Regions from separate parts of the Colwellia sp. BRX8-7 genome, predicted to be linked through region 3. Evidence: predicted binding sites of a transcription regulator. Region 3 holds the regulator's gene; each other region holds the start of a gene.
What was found. The regulator LexA, encoded in region 3, represses DNA repair genes until DNA is damaged. The targets are predictions, from matches to a motif close to TACTGTATNNNNATACAGTA.
Positions count from the first base shown of each region.

Region 1: the regulator LexA is predicted to act here: its motif matches at 3,689-3,708, upstream of H4J57_RS14910 (DNA recombination protein RmuC).
Region 2: the regulator LexA is predicted to act here: its motif matches at 1,219-1,238, upstream of dinB (DNA polymerase IV).

Region 1 covers NZ_JACGVP010000015.1:65,216-71,048, forward strand. The annotation lists gene H4J57_RS14890 (CoA pyrophosphatase) at 1-123, opposite strand, end outside; gene pabB (aminodeoxychorismate synthase component I) at 163-1,584, opposite strand; gene H4J57_RS14900 (fumarate hydratase) at 1,754-3,277, shown strand; gene H4J57_RS14905 (TIGR02922 family protein) at 3,407-3,625, shown strand; gene H4J57_RS14910 (DNA recombination protein RmuC) at 3,851-5,203, shown strand; gene H4J57_RS14915 (diguanylate cyclase) at 5,254-5,833, shown strand, end outside.
Region 2 covers NZ_JACGVP010000001.1:27,922-33,754, forward strand. The annotation lists gene dinB (DNA polymerase IV) at 57-1,118, opposite strand; gene H4J57_RS00135 (HupE/UreJ family protein) at 1,356-2,486, shown strand; gene metH (methionine synthase) at 2,608-5,833, opposite strand, start outside.
Region 3 covers NZ_JACGVP010000004.1:119,147-124,979, reverse strand. The annotation lists gene ctaD (cytochrome c oxidase subunit I) at 1-320, opposite strand, end outside; gene coxB (cytochrome c oxidase subunit II) at 332-1,888, opposite strand; gene lexA (transcriptional repressor LexA) at 2,454-3,089, opposite strand; gene H4J57_RS05370 (alpha/beta fold hydrolase) at 3,166-3,984, opposite strand; gene H4J57_RS05365 (hypothetical protein) at 4,186-4,311, opposite strand; gene H4J57_RS05360 (DNA repair ATPase) at 4,343-5,833, opposite strand, start outside.

The sequences.
Region 1 (5,833 bases), on a different contig from region 3:
ATTCTCTTCTATTAGTGCGATTAACACGGCTGCAGGTTTTAGTGCGCCAAGGTGCTGGTATTGATGGAGGGAAACATCAAGTGTTGAAAATTGAAAGTTTTGTAAAAAATCATGCTTGTTCATTATAAATCCATCAATGGCGAAAGCCAAAACTACAATAAGTTAAAGCGCTGATAACACAGGTAATATTTTGTTTACTTTATCAAAGGTTTCTTGATATTCAGCGTCAACTTTTGAATCAGCTACTACGCCACCACCGGCCCAGCAATAAATGATACTCGCTTTGGTCGCGTTATTTTTTTCGCACAGTAGGGTACGTATAGTAATGCTAGTGTCCATATTGCCACAAGCAGAAATATAACCAATAGAACCACAATAAATACTTCGTTGATGAGGCTCTAATTCATCAATTATTTCCATGGCTCTTATTTTTGGAGCGCCAGTAATTGAACCGCCAGGAAATGAAGCCGCTAATAAATCAGTCGCTTGATAAGGTTGTGCTAACTCACCTTCAACGGTGCTGACTAAGTGATGAACGGCAGGAAAACTTTCAATATTAAACAACTTAGGAACTTTTACCGAGCCAGCAATACAGACTTTACTGATATCATTTCTCAGTAAATCAACAATCATTAAGTTTTCGGCACGGTCTTTTTCTGAGTGCTGTAAATCAACTGAGTTTTGTTGGTCTATGACGGCATCATCACTTCGTGGTTTAGTGCCTTTTATCGGCTTACTTTGTACTTTACGGCCTGCTTTTTGTAAAAATCGTTCAGGAGAAATACTGAGAATACTGGCTTTTTCAAAACGTAAAAAAGCAGAAAACGGTGCTTTATTTTTATCACGTAACGCGCAATAAGCTTCGAATTCATCACCTTGATACTGGGCACTAAAGCGTTGTGCTAAATTAATTTGGTAGCAATCTCCAGACAATAAGTAGTCTTGTATACGCTTAAATTTTTCATCATAACGCGCTTTACTCATATTCGACTGCCAGTCGGTTATTAATGAAAACTTTTCTTTTATTTGTGTGGCTTTCTTTATCAAAGCTAACTGCTGATTTATTGCTATTGTTAGGCTTTCTCGTTGTGGTTGCGGGCAAACCAACCAAAACTGTTGAGCTTGGTGATCAAAGATTAATGCCTGAAAATAAAGCCCTATCGACATGTCGGCTAAATCTATATCTTGCGTTGTTTGATGAGGCAAGTTCTCAAAACGTCTACCTAAATCGTAAGAAAAGTAACCGACACTGCCGCCATTAAAAGGTAAGTGGCTGGTGGCAACGGTTATGTTGTTGAAGCATTGTTGTTGAATTTCTTTTAACAGCGTTAAAGGATTTTGATGACTGATTTGTTTTTTGTCCTCTTTTAACCACCGTACTTCAGTTTGATCGCCGCGAGTAGTTAGCGTAATTTCGGGTTGCCAAACCAGAATATCAAAGTTGCTATCAACGTGGGCAGGTGACTGTTGTTCACCACAAGAGTCAAGCCACATCGCCCAAGGTTGATGACTAAAAGCTGAAAATAAAGCTTTTACATCGATAGATTTTTCTACAGTAAAATGCTGGGCAGAAATAGTGAACATGACAGGTTTTACTCGATAATATTGTGGAAGCTCGTTAACAAGAAGGGTATGATATCTGCAAATTTATAACTTTCAACCATTTTCAGCTTCCCTAGTTTATCTATAATTTCAGGTAAGTAGGTAAATGCCGTTGAACTACATCTGTCGATCTGCATAAAAAGAGACCCTCATGACTATCATTAAACAACAAGATTTAATTGAAAGTATTGCCGATGCATTACAGTACATTTCTTATTATCATCCTTTAGACTTTATTCAAGCGCTTGAAAAAGCCTATCATAAAGAAGAAAGCAGCGCAGCTAAAGACGCTATTGCTCAGATCTTAATTAATTCTAGAATGTCAGCCCATGGCCAGCGTCCTATTTGTCAAGATACCGGCATAGTGACTTGCTTTGTTAAAGTGGGTATGGATGTTCAGTGGGACAAAACTGACTTAACAGTTCAGCAAATGGTTGATGAAGGTACTCGCAGAGCTTACTTAAATCCAGACAACCCATTGCGCGCTTCTATTGTAAAAGACCCCGCTGGCGCGCGTATTAATACTAAAGATAATACACCATCTGTTGTTCATATCGATATGGTTGCCGGTGGTGGCGTCGATATCATGATCGCAGCGAAAGGCGGTGGTAGTGAAAACAAATCTAAAATGGTGATGTTAAATCCTAGTGATTCAATCGCTGACTGGGTAGTTAAAACACTACCATCAATGGGCGCAGGTTGGTGTCCACCGGGAATGTTAGGCATAGGTATCGGCGGAACAGCAGAAAAAGCAGGGGTACTTGCCAAAGAAAGTTTAATGGAACCGGTAGATATTCAAGACCTTATTGACCGTGGTGCTGAAACAGCCGAAGAAAAGCTGCGTCTAGAAATTTTCGAGCGTGTTAATAAATTAGGTATTGGCGCACAAGGTCTTGGCGGTTTAACGACGGTTGTAGATATTAAAATTATGTCAGCACCAACCCACGCTGCATCAAAACCTGTGGTGATGATACCCAATTGTGCGGCAACGCGTCATGTTCATTTTCACTTAGATGGTTCTGGTCCGGCTAACTTAACACCACCAAAATTAGAAGATTGGCCAGAAATAACTTGGGAAGTCGGTGAAAACGTACGTCGTGTTAATGTTGATACCTTGAAAAAATCTGATATCAGTAGCTGGAAAACCGGTGAAACTGTATTATTGAGCGGGACTATCTTAACCGGACGTGATGCTGCCCATAAACGTATTCAAGATATGCTAGCCAAGGGCGAAAAGTTACCAGTAGACTTTACTGACAAGTTTATTTACTACGTAGGTCCTGTCGATGCTATTGGCGATGAAGCAGTTGGCCCAGCTGGTCCAACGACAGCAACACGCATGGATAAATTTACAGAAATGATGCTCTCTGAAACAGGGTTACTTGGCACTATCGGCAAGGCTGAACGTGGTGCCGAGACCGTTGAAACCATCAAAAACCATAAGTCAGTTTATCTAATGGCCGTCGGTGGTGCTGCATACTTAGTATCAAAAGCTATTAAAAAAGCAAGAGTTGTTGCTTTTGAAGATATGGGGATGGAAGCCATTTACGAATTCGAAGTTGAAGATATGCCAGTCACTGTAGCTGTTGATAGCCAAGGAGAGTCGGCTCATGTCACGGGTCCTGCTATTTGGAAAGCTAAGATTGAAGTGCAAGATGCCAAATCAAAAAATTAATTGATGCTTGTGTAAGCAAATAATTTTAAAACAAGCGCCTTAGGGCGCTTTTTTATTGACGATAATAAGTTGAAAATTTTGTCTATACTAAAAGAACATTAATAAAATTAAGTTTTGAAAACATTAACTATGACTAACACTAACCTGCGCACTGTTACTATTATTTATTATATTGAAGATTCACTTGAGTTAATGCACTTTGTTGGACAATTTGCAGAAAATGCCAGTGGGCGGGTCATTATACCGGAAAAATTTAAAGAAGATAAATCGATTGTTGCTGTGTGTGATGGAGAAATAACCATTCTTAATAAAGTTGGCGATCGCATTCATCTTATCAATGATTATTAAATATGGACTTGTTAATGAACAAGCTTAGAATAAACTTAACCTGAGTATATTTCTATGGTTTAATACTGATAATATTTACAGTGTTACTGATGTGACTTTATGCCTATCGATGAACTCCTTGTTTTTTTAGAGAAAATCCCTACCGAAATTTTTATGCTGTTTAGCGTTATTCTATTGGTATTGTGTTTTTTAATCAGCTTTATAGTATTTTTTAAAATAAAAAAAATGTCACTACAGTTGTCTTTGCAACATGAAAAGTTACAGCTATTGTTTGAAAAATTAACCGTTGATAGTGAAGTCTCAAATAAATATCAACAGCAACAACAGCAGCAAACTAGCTTTAATCATCAACAATTGGCAAACCAACAAGTTGAGTTAAAGACTTATTTTGAACAACAAATCTCTGACTTTAAAATTAAGCTGTTGTATCAACATGCTGAGCAAGGTGAGAAGCAGTCATCGAGTTTACATGCAAGTAGTGAAAAGTTACACCGCGCATTACACGAGCACCAAGTCGTTTTTAATCAGAATCAGCTAAAATCGGTTGATCAACTTGTTGAACACCTAAATAGAGTGACGCACATTAGCCGCGAAGAGTTAACGAAGTCATTGCAAGCATCGAGTGAGCAAATGGCTAAACGTATTGATGGATTAACCGTCTCTACCGATAACCGCTTGAAAGAAATTAGCGGGCAAGTAGAGAAACGTTTAGCGGAAGGGTTTGAGAAAACAACAAAAACCTTTAATGATATTTTGCAACGCCTTGCCTTGATTGATGACGCGCAAAAGAAGATAACGGAACTTTCCTCAAACGTCGTCAGCTTACAAGAAGTATTAAGTGATAAGCGTTCGCGGGGGGCTTTTGGCGAAGTTCAGCTTAACAGTTTAATTCGCAACGTGATCCCCGAGCAAAACTTTTCTTTACAGCACACTTTATCAAATGGAAAAATTGCTGATTGTATTTTATTTTTACCTGAGCCAACCGGTAATGTCGTTATCGACTCTAAGTTTCCTCTAGAAAACTATAAGAAAATGCTGGATAACCAATTAGGGGAACATGACCGAAAATCGGCAGAGCGTCAGTTTAAACTCGACATAAAAAAACATATTAACGATATTAGTTCTAAATACTTAATTGAAAAAGAAACCGCCGATGGCGCTATTATGTTTATTCCTGCAGAAGCTATCTTTGCTGAAATTCATGCACATCAAGGTGATTTAGTTGATTACGCCAATAAAAAGCGAGTATGGCTGGCATCGCCAACCACGTTAATGGCTATATTAACAACGTCACGCTCGGTACTAAAAGATGAAGCAACCCGTAAGCAAATACATGTTATTCAAGCGCATCTCTCACACTTATCTCAGGACTTTAGTCGCTTTAAATCTCGTTTTGCCAATTTAGCAAAACACATAGACCAAGCGGCGAGTGACGTAAAACAAATCCACACATCTGCAGATAAAATATCGTCACGCTTTGATAAAATTGAACAGGTTGAGTTGAAAAATGAAAGTGATGAAAAGCCCACTGGTGCAAACAGTAAAATAGATAATGAGCAAGCTCTGCCTGTTGTTTAACCTGATTTCTTCTCTACCCTTTAGCGATAACTTAATCTAAGGAGTTAATCTTGTTGCAAAGAATTAAAGGACTAAAAACTCTGTTTATTAGTTTAGGCACTGTTGCCTTAGTTTATTTTTTGATGATAAAAAGCCAAGCTTTTTGGCTAAAGCAAATAGTGATTGTCGAACAGTTATTAGTGGTGTTCTTGGCTGTTGTGATCGTCTTTGCCAGTTATTTTAATCGTAGCAGGTTAGCCTACTTATCATTATTGTGGCTTTTATATTACGCCAGTATTACTTTTTCACCGCCTTGGTCAACTTGGTTACTGCAGCAGGGTGATTGGTTAACGTTATTTGGCTGTAGTGTTTTACTTTTATTGTCTTTGATAAAAGACCGTGGCGTTATCTCAATTCATGGTCTTTATCGATTAGTCGCTATCGCCTTAGTGGCTATCATTAGTTATGCCTGGTTAACGATGAGTGAGCCAATTATCATTTTTGTACAAACCTTTCCCCATATTGCAGGCTTTAGTAAGGTTATTCGTTTAGAGTTACCACTAGCTTTATGCACTATGGTTATTGTTTGGCGAGCAGTGATTAAAGCGGATTTAGTGACTTCAGCGGTTGCGCTTTCTTTACTGTTTTGGC
Region 2 (5,833 bases), on a different contig from region 3:
GGCACAGTAATAAAAACTAAAATACCGGTACTGACATCATATCAAGTCAGTACTGTTTATAAACTAAAACAAAGCTGCTGTGTTTCTTTGTTATTATGCTCAGCAAAACCTAGCGTTAATCCTATTAAACGTATTCCCCTAGATTGACTACGCAACAGTGCTTTTAACAGTAATTGTTTAAAGGTGTTTTCATCACAGTGGCTGCTTTGCTGTTCCACTGTTGTTTGGGTAAAGTCATTAAACTTAAGTTTAATCCCTTGCTTACTAATAACCATATGCTGATGTTTTTCTAACCTCACTAAAAGCTTCTCATATAAAAGCTCAACGGCACTTTCACACACTTTTTCACAAGACAAGTCTTGAGAAAAAGTGGTTTCTATCGCTAATGATTTTCTTACTCTGTCGGTTTCTAATTGGCGATGATCAATACCAAAACTTCGTTGATACAATGCAGGGGCAAACTTGCCGACAATAGGTGTTAATACGGCGACAGAACTTGCTCGTATATCTGCACATGACGAGAAGCCGTAACCCAATAATTTTTGTGCTGTTTTTGGGCCAATACCCGGAATTTTTTTCAATGGTAAATTTTCAACGAAACCACTCACGTCTGCGGGCGTAACAACACATTGACCATTAGGTTTATTTTCATCACTGGCAATTTTAGCAATAAATTTATTAGGAGCAACACCTGCCGAGGCGGTTAGATTGAGTTCATTAAAAATATCACGACGTATTTGCTCCGCAATAAGCGTCGCACTGCCGTTAAACTCTTTGTTATGGGTAACATCAAGAAAGGCTTCATCAAGCGACAATGGTTCAATCAACTGAGTGTAACGTTGAAATATCGCCCTTATTTGTGCAGAAACTTCTTGGTAAACAGCCATTCTGCCTGAAACAATAACTAGCTCAGGGCAAAGTTGCATCGCCTTTATTGCTGGCATTGCCGAGCGAACACCAAATTTTCTTGCTTGGTAATTACACGTACACAAGACGCTTCGGGGCCCTGTACCGCCGACCGCAAGTGGCACATTACGTAAAGACTCATTGTCACGCATTTCAACAGCGGCATAGAAACAGTCCATATCTATATGTATTATTTTTCGGCTTTGAGTCATGTTTTAGTCATGTTTTAATTATAGTAATCATGTTTATCAAAAGTCCCTTATTTCGTTGTGAAAAAATAAAGCATATTTTCGCTATGGGCAACTCAACCTAAACTGTATACAAACACAGTATAAACTTTTAAGTTAATAGTTCAATACTGAAATAATAATTTGACCACTGTTAATTTCGTGCTAAATACGTTAATTTGTCGCTTTATTTTTTATCAATGACTAGCTGATATTACTTTTATGATTACGCGCCTTTTACAAACAACTTTTGCCCTATTACTACTTTTATCACCTGCACTAGTAAATGCTCACACCAATGAAGCTAACCAAGCAGAGCTAAAATTACTTGTAGATAATAACTACCAACTTAGTATCGATATTGATGTTTTGCATGTCATTAAAAGTCATCAAAAATCATCAGTAGATGAGGCAGATTTAATTAATCATCTAAAAAACCTCTCTTTAATTGAAATAAAGCAATTACTCTCAAAAATATTGCAAATAATAAATCAACAAAGCGCTTTTATTATTGATGAAGAAAGTGTGCTTGTTGCCCCTTTTTCAGGGCTAACGGTATTTGAATTAAAAGCAAGACTTCGCGCTGACTCACCGACTAAAACCATTAAGCTATCGTCGCAGGGTCAATTACCACAAAAAAGTAACAACGCAGCCTTGATATTTTCGCCCATCTTAGGGGATGTCTTATTAACAGTCAGCCGTTCAGAGAAATCTTTAGTGCTATCCGGCCAGAACAGCCATCACTTTTCTATTGATGATATCAAGGGTGGTGTACGTAAACTTTCAACAGCCGAAATTAAGCTACTTAATATTGTTGAGTATATCTATCAGGGCTTTGTACATATTCTGCCGCAAGGGCTTGATCATATTCTCTTTGTGCTCGCGCTATTTTTATTAGCCACTAAGACATCAACACTGCTCTGGCAGGTAAGTGCCTTTACTCTTGCCCATACAATTACGCTAGCTTTGGGTATATTTGGTATTATCAACCTACCCAGCAGCATTGTAGAGCCGCTTATTGCCTTATCAATTGCTTACGTGGCTATTGAGAATATTTTTTATCACAAACTAACAAAGTGGCGCTTACCCATTATCTTTGCTTTTGGTTTACTGCACGGTTTAGGGTTTGCAGCAGTACTTGTTGAACTGGGCTTACCCAAGAGTGAGTATGTCAGTAGCTTAATTTCATTTAATATTGGCGTTGAGTTGGGTCAAATAACGGTCATTGCCTTAGCTTTATTAGCGACGCGCTGGTTTGCTAAAAAACCTCAATATAGACAATACGTGGTGATACCGTTAAGTGCGCTTATCGCCGTTATCGCTATTTATTGGTTTATCGAAAGAACCTTTTAATACACAACACAGGTCATCTCGTCGTTTAACATTGAGTAGTCAAATGAACAACGGCCTTAAACCTACTTTACAGAGATTTAAGGCCGTTGCCGTATAAACTAAATGATAATGGCTATATTAATTACTCAGGTTCATAATCCAAGTTAGCTGACAGCCAACGCTCTGCTTGTGGCAATGTCATCCCTTTGCGAGTCGCATAATTAATCACTTGGTCTTTAGCGACTTTAGCGACCGCAAAGTATTTTGATTCTGGGTGAGCAAAGTACCAACCACTAACCGCGGCTCCAGGCCACATGGCAAAACTTGAGGTTAGTTCCATGCCGATGTTTTCTTCAACATTGAGTAGTTCCCACAACAAACCTTTTTCAGTATGCTCTGGACAGGCAGGATAACCCGGCGCAGGTCTAATACCTTGATATTTTTCACGAATTAAATCATCATTAGCAAGCGACTCTTGTGGGGCATATCCCCAGTATTCTTTGCGAATTTTTTCATGGAGATATTCAGCACTCGCTTCTGCTAATCGGTCGGCAACAGCTTTAACTAAAATACTATTGTAGTCATCATGTTGAGCGGCGAACTCCTTCACTAGGTCATCACAACCATAACCTGCAGATACCGCGAAAGCACCAACATAATCTTTAATACCTGAGGTTTTATCCGCGATGTAATCAGCCAAACAACGGTTAAACTGCCCTGCTGGTTTTTTACTTTGTTGACGTAATTGATGCAGTTTCATCAATTGCTTATCTCGGTTTTCATCTGCAAACAATATTAAATCGTCTTGTTGACGATGAGCTGGAAACAGACCAAAAACCGCTTTTGCCGTTAACTTTTTACTGTTAATAATATCGTCTAATAAAGCATTAGCATCATTAAATAGATTAGTTGCCTCTTCGCCGACCACTTCGTGTCGTAAAATAAGCGGATATTTGCCTGATAATTGCCAAGTCATGAAAAATGGCGTCCAATCGATGTAGTTTCGAATGACATTTAAATCAAGATTATCAAGTACCGTAATACCAAGTTTATTGGGTATTTTAGGGGTATAGTTTTCAAAACTTATCGGCGCAGCATTTGCGCGTGCATCTTCTAATGATATTAAGCTTGAACGTGGTCCTTTTTTATAATGACGCTCACGTACCCGCACATATTCATCATCTTGACGCGCTAAAAATGCCGCACGTTTCTCACTATCATCTGAAAGTAAGGTACTAACGACTGAAACTGAACGCGACGCATTAGGCACATATATCACCGGATGTTGATATTGTTGCTCTATTTTAACGGCAGTATGAGCTTTTGATGTTGTCGCGCCACCAATAAGTAACGGCAAGTCAAAATTAAGACGTTTCATTTCTTTAGCAACATGCACCATTTCATCAAGTGACGGTGTTATCAAACCTGACAATCCAATCACATCGACCTTTTCGGCTTTCGCCACACGCAAGATATCATCACAAGAAACCATGACACCTAAATCAATAATTTCGTAGTTGTTACATTGCAAAACAACACCGACTATATTTTTACCAATATCGTGGACATCACCTTTTACCGTTGCTAGTAAGATTTTACCGTTTGATTTTATTTCAGTTTTTTCAGCTTCAATAAATGGATTTAAATGAGCAACAGCTTGTTTCATCACTCGGGCCGATTTTACCACTTGTGGCAGAAACATTTCGCCAGCACCAAATAAATCGCCAACGGTATTCATACCATCCATTAATGGCCCTTCAATAACATCAAGAGGTCGTTCAGCAACTAGCCTTGCTGCTTCAGTATCTTCGACAATAAATTCATTAATGCCTTTAACCAAAGAGTATTCTAAACGCTCTTTAATCGGTAGCTCACGCCAGGTTAAATCAGCCTTATTATTTTTGCTCCCCGCTTGCCCGCGATAAGACTCAGCCACATCAAGTAAGCGTTCTGTTGCGTCGTCATCGCTATTTTGTATGACATCTTCAACAGCAAGGCGGAGATCGTCAGGAATATCTGAATAAATAGCTAACTGACCTGCATTTACAATGCCCATGTCCATACCATTTTTTATTGCGTGATATAAAAACACCGCATGAATCGCTTCACGTACTGGGTTATTACCACGAAATGAAAATGACACGTTAGAAACACCGCCCGAAATCATCGCATGAGGCAGGTTTTCTTTTATATCGGCAACCGCTTCAATAAAATCTACCGCATAGTTATTATGCTCTTCGATACCGGTTGCTACTGCAAAAATATTGGGATCAAAGATAATATCTTCTGCAGGAAAGCCTATTTCATTGACTAAAATTTCATAAGCACGTTTACATATTTCATACTTACGTACCCGAGTGTCTGCTTGACCTTGTTCGTCGAAGGCCATAACAATAACAGCCGCACCATAACGGCGTAGAAGTTCAGCTTGTTTACGGAAGTTTTCTTCGCCCTCTTTCAAGCTGATTGAGTTAACAACCCCCTTGCCCTGAATACATTTCAAGCCTTCTTCTAAAATATCCCATTTAGAAGAATCAAGCATAATCGGCACCTTCGCGATATCAGGTTCACCGGCGATTAAATTCAAATAACGGATCATCGCCGCTTTCGAATCAAGCATGCCTTCATCCATATTTATATCTATAATTTGCGCGCCATTGGCAACTTGTTGCAGGGCAACAGCGACGGCTTGTTCATAATTTTCTTCGGTAATTAAGCGCTTAAATACAGCAGAGCCAGTAACATTAGTTCGTTCGCCAACGTTAACAAATAATGAACTTTCCTCTATGGTTAACGCTTCAAGCCCAGACAAACGACAAGCAATTTTCCTGGCGCTGATTTCCCTAGGTTTTACATTGGCAACCGCATCCGCCATACCTTTTATATGCGCTGGCGTTGTACCACAACAGCCACCAATAATGTTAAGGAATCCCGACTCAGCCCACTCATTGACATGAACATTCATATCTTCGACGCTGAAATCGTATTCACCAAAGGCATTAGGCAAGCCTGCATTAGGATGAGCTGAAACAGCAAAGTCTGATATTCGACTCAATTCTGCGACATATTGTCTTAGTTCAACCGGACCTAATGCACAGTTCAAACCAAATGAAATAGGTTTTGCGTGGCGCAATGAATTATAAAAAGCTTCGGTGGTTTGCCCAGACAATGTTCTGCCTGATGCATCAGTAATGGTACCCGAGACCATTACTGGTAAACGTAACTGCAATTCATCAAAAACAGTTTCAACCGCAAAAATAGCCGCTTTAGCATTTAAGGTATCAAAGATAGTCTCAATAAGAATAATATCTGAGCCACCTTCAATCAGTGCTTTCGTTGATTCTATGTAGGCATCTTTTAATTGATCA
Region 3 (5,833 bases):
CCAATCATCATAGGTATCATCCAGTTAGCAAACCCGGTAAAGGCCGGCATAATTGCACCAAATACCATGATCAAACCATGTACGGTTGTTAGCTGATTGAAAAAATCAGGCTCCACTATTTGTAAACCGGGTTGGAATAACTCGGCTCGAATAACCATGGCTAAAGCGCCGCCGGTTAATAGCATAATAAAAGCAAACCATAGATATAACGTACCTATATCTTTATGGTTTGTCGTGTACAACCAACGTTTGATGCCTTTCATTTTATGGTCATCATGATGATCGTCGTGCGATTCTTGTTCTATAACGTCTGTAGTCATTTTATATCCTCCTACTTCGCACTAGCAGCATCAACAGCTGCAGGTTGTACTAAATCACCGGTGTTATTGCCCCAAGCATTACGCTCATAAGTAACAACTGCCGCTATTTCGGTTTTAGTTAACTGGCTACCAAAAGCAGCCATAGCAGGGTTTTTCTTACTGCCATTAATAACCATATCTATATGCACAGCAATATCACCCAGTGCAATTGCACTACCTTTTAGTGCTGGAAATGCCGGAGGTAAACCCGCACCAGAAACTTGATGACAAGCAGCACAAGCTTTCATGTAAACTTGCTCACCCATAACCATCAGTTCATCTTCGCTGTACACTTTAGTTAGATCTTCTACTGGGGCTTCTTCAGCAACCATTTCAGCAACTGCTACCGGTGTTTCTGTGTCATTGCCTGATCCCTTAGCAGCACCTTTAACATCAGCGGCTTGTACGGCATCACCGGTATTGTTACCCCAAGCATTACGCTCGTAGGTCACAACTGCAGCAATTTGCTTCATACTTAACTGCTTACCATAAGCTTGCATACCTGTACCCGCTTTACCATTGAGTACAATATCAATATGCGCGGCAATACTACCCGTAGCAACTGGACTTCCTTTAAGTGCAGGAAATGCAGGAGGTAGACCAGCACCAGAAACTTGATGACAGGCAGCACAGTGGGCAATATAGGTAGTTTCACCCAAGGTCATCAATTCATCCATTGATGCGGAAGCGTTAAGAGATGCTTTCTCAGCAGCAGCGGCTTGAGCGTTGAGTTGGTGTTGTTCATCAAGCCATTTTGCATAGTCTGCTTCAGACTTTACTTCGACAACAATTGGCATAAAACCATGGTCTTTGCCACAAAGCTCAGCACACTGACCTCGGTATATCCCAGGCTTGTCAACTTTTGTCCATGCTTCATTAATAAATCCTGGGTTAGCATCTTGCTTTACAGCAAAAGCAGGTACCCACCAAGCATGAATAACGTCGTCAGAAGTGATTAAAAACCGTACTTTTTTATTAACTGGAATGACAAGGTGTTTATCAACTTCGAGTAGGTAATTTTCACCTTTGACTTTATCGCCAGCATCAACATTAAGGTGTTTACCTTCTTGTGTTTCATACTGTGATCTTGGCGTCGATAAAACGGAGTAGAACTCAATATCTTGATCAAAATATTTGTAATGCCATTTCCACTGAGAGGCGGTAACTTGAATGGTAACGTCAGAATCGTCGTTATTTTCCATTTCAATCAGTGTTTTTGTTGCTGGTACAGCCATAGCGATAAGAATGACAATGGGAATTGCTGTCCAGAGGATTTCTACTTTTGTACTTTCATGAAAATCTGCTGATTTAGCCCCTTTGGATTTTCGATGGAAAACCATTGACCAAAACATAGCACCAAAAACGACCACACCAATTGCTACACATATATACATTGCGAGCATATGTAGATCGTAAACATCTCTACTTACTTCTGTTACACCCTTGGTCAGATTTAATTGCATATCTGCCCAAGCTGAACTGGAAAGAACACTCCCCAACAACAGCCAACCTAGGTTACGTCTTTTCACACGACATCTCCTTCACCCTATAAAAGTTTAAAACTTGATACCTAGGACAAAACACATCCTTTAGTACGGATTTTTATTATTTTCTTAGCGATTTTGTTATCAACCAGTTAGCGTCGACAACATCGCCTTATATTTATATTTGTACACATTCCAAACTAGAATTACTTAAAAGTTGATCTGGGTCAATTTAAAAATCGAGCTATTTTAAAATAAAAACCAATAAAAACAATAGAGTATCAACTCTAATACAAGCAAAGGCCTAATAACAAAGGGCTGTAGCCGTAGTATTAAAAATAAACAGCTGAGTATAAATACGCGTATTGCAAAAATCGATCTTGGTTGTTTTTTAATCAGAGAAAGATAAAGTTGTTTGAAGGGGCTTTAGAATGAAAATTATTCTTAGTAAAGAGAAAGGTTTGCATGAAAAGAATACGAAAGGTTAGAAAAGCAAACTTTAGCCTATTTTATACACTAAAGTTTGCGGAGCAGTTTGACGTAATTAATACTATATTTGTTAGATAAATTGATTTAGTTACCACCAAGTTTATTGGATAGGTTAACTTAATTACATCCAGTCTGCCGAGCGAATAACGCCAACTGCCAACCCTTCAATATTAAACTCTTGATCAGACAAATCGACTTTTATAGGAGAGAAGTCATCATTTTCAGCATGTAAGTAAACGATGTTACCTTCTCGTTTATAACGTTTAACCGTAACATTTTCTTCGACACGAGCAACAATTACTTGGCCATTCTGTACATCGGTCGTTTGATGAACCGCTAACAAGTCACCATCAAGTATGCCGATATTTTTCATGCTTTCGCCATTAACTCTCAATAAGTAATCAGCAGCTGGGTGGAACAAATTACCATCAACTTTGTAATGATCTTCAACATGCTCTGCAGCTAAAATAGGTTCACCTGCAGCCACTCTGCCGATTAAAGGTAAACCGGCTTCTTCCATTAACTTCTCAGTCAAACGAATGCCGCGAGAAGTACCTGGCAACATTTCTATATAGCCTTTTTTAGCCAAAGCTTTTAAATGTTCCTCTGCTGCATTTGCTGATTTAAAGCCAAAAAACTTGGCTATTTCAGCACGCGTTGGTGGCATGCCCGTATCGCTTATTTTATCTTTGATCAGATCAAAAACTTGTTGTTGTCGGTTCGTTAGAGGGCGTAATTCGCTGATTTCATTTAGCATAGGGAGCCTGTAAATTTACACAGTTGTTACTGTGAGTATATACAGGTCGTTAGTAAAGGCAAGTTTTCTAGCCAAATTATTTTTGAAAACTCCCTGATTTTAAATAATGGATAACTTGTTCGATAACTTTTTCGTTTTTCATCATAAATGGATGGGTCGTTTCCATTTCAATGTGATCATTCATACCATCAAGTTTGGTACTAGCAACCGAAACTTTACCATCATCTTTATCAGGAATAAGTGTTGATAATATCCAATTAATACTTTGATTACCGGCAATAACACCCAAATCAAAATTAGCATTGCCAAGGTTACTAGGGACACTGAATTCGCCGGTACCTAATTGCATACCCGCATCACCATTGATGAAACTAAAACCAGGTGTATTTTTTAGTTTATCAACAACTTCACTGCCTTTGTTTGGTGGACCTAGCATCACGACTTTATGTAAATTAGGTATTTTATGCATACTTAAATATTGGCGAACTAATATACCGCCCATTGAATGGGTAACAAAGTTAACTTGGCGATTTTCACAAATTAATAGCGCTTTAGAAATAACTTTTTCAGCCAACTCTTCTATCGAATAATCTCTAGAAGGGTAGTTGATATTTATCACAAAATATCCTTCTGCTAACAATCGTTTTTCAATAGCTTTCATGGAGTTAGCCGAACGTGCAAGCCCATGCAGTAAAATTACACATTCACCATTAGCTAAAGAATCTGCTGGCTCTTCAAAAGAAGCTTGAATTTTATAGCCACGTTCAACCGAAGTATCTAAGCTTTCTTGTTCAATCATATTTTTTAAACGAGTTTCTGCATCAGTAATTTTTTTACTAAATTGTTCTTTAAGTAGCGCTAGGTCTGACTTAAGTGCTGCAATTTTTTCATTCATAGCTGCGCTCCATCATTTTTTATGTTGAACGTTAATTATTGACGCTTTATTCACTTTTGAAAACAAGCGAGATAATATTTTTTAAAGCGCGGTTTGAGTATCATTTTAAAAGGGCTAATAACTTTAAACATCTACCATTAGCATTCAGTCATGTGTTTATAGGGAGTATAACGTTATGTGTTCTCGGTTTGGCAATAAATATTAATTTCTGCGCAGTGCTTTACACTCAGGTAACTCCCAAGGATGCATCGCTAACAACAAACCAATATGTTGTCGTTTGTCTAAAGGTAACAAGGCATCTTCTTGGTTTATCTTTACTACTGGCAACTATTTTCTCGTTTAGCATAGCCGATGTTAACTAGGTCTCGTCCGCAGAAAGCTCATCGCTACTTTGTTTTCCTGAAGCGAGTTCTCGACTAATTTTTTGAATATGGGTCTCAGAACTTTTTACTGATTTTTCAGTAGTCAGGTGCAATGTTTTTAAAGTATCAATCATCGCCAAATCGACATTTTTATTACTTTGTAACGCGTTAACCAGCGGCGTTAAAAAAGACGCCATATTTTCACTAAATAACGCCAAAGTTTCGGCTAACGCTGAATCATCTGGTTTTTCAATATTCACTTGCAGTTTAAGACTGGCAAGCGTTTCATTCAAACTATCTAACGCTGCAGATTTAGGCTCTAACAAAGCTTCTCCTATTTGATTGAGCCCTTTTTGCAATAACGATATTTGGCTCGCAACAGCCGCAATCGGGTTATCACTATCACCCAAGTTTTGATGACGAACAAAATCTGCCTTAATTTGTTGCCAACGCACTTTTTCTTCACTGGTTTGATTGTTGCGCAGCTCGGCTAATTTAAGTAAATTTTCTTCAGCGCCTATGGTGAGTGTTTGCGCTTCACCACGATAATGATCGGCGATAAGCTGCTCAACTTCCTCTTCGGTCATAACCGGTACTACTTTTTCCGCCATCTTATTCATATTGCGATAGCTTCCTTGTAACTTGAACGAAGGCTCAGTGCGGTACTTATCGTCTTGGGCGGCAGAGGCAATGTACTGTTGATTTGCTTTTAATACCGTCGCTTGAATTTTACGAATACGTTTAATAACTGCAACTATTTCATTGACCTCTGCTTGCGAGTAATTATGCTTTAGTTCAGTTGTGGCAACTTGTTGACCATCGGCAATTTTAACCAAGTTATAGAGGTCGTCCATATCTCGGGTCGCTAGTGGTGCGATATAGCGATTACTGGTTAAGCTATTTTCAATAAAGCTTAAAGAGAACTCTTCTTCTCGACCACTTAAAGTATCACCTAAGTTATAAATATCGGCTCGGTTAGCCAACATATCAGGAATGCTAAATGCTTCTCCTGATTCGGTATAAGGGTTACCAGCCATGACAACTGCAAATTTTTTGCCACGCATATCATAGGTTTTACTGTCACCATTCCAAACACCATCCACTTTTCTTGAGCCATCACATAAGGAAATAAACTTTTGTAAAAACTCAGGATTAGTATGCTGAATATCATCAAGGTACAACATAACATTGTTACCCATTTCGAAGGCTAAGTTAATCTTTTCAACTTCATTTTTAGCTGTTGAGTTGTTTGCCTGAGCGGGATCTAGTGACAACTGATCGTGTCCTATCGACGGACAGTTTATTTTAACAAAGGTCATACCTAGCTTACTGGCAACGTATTCAATAAGCGTTGTTTTACCATAACCTGGGGGAGAAATAAGCAGTAATAATCCCATTAAATCAGAACGTTTATTATTACCAGCTGCGCCAATTTGTTTGGCTAAATTAATACCAATAATCGGGAAATAAACATCATTAATTAATTT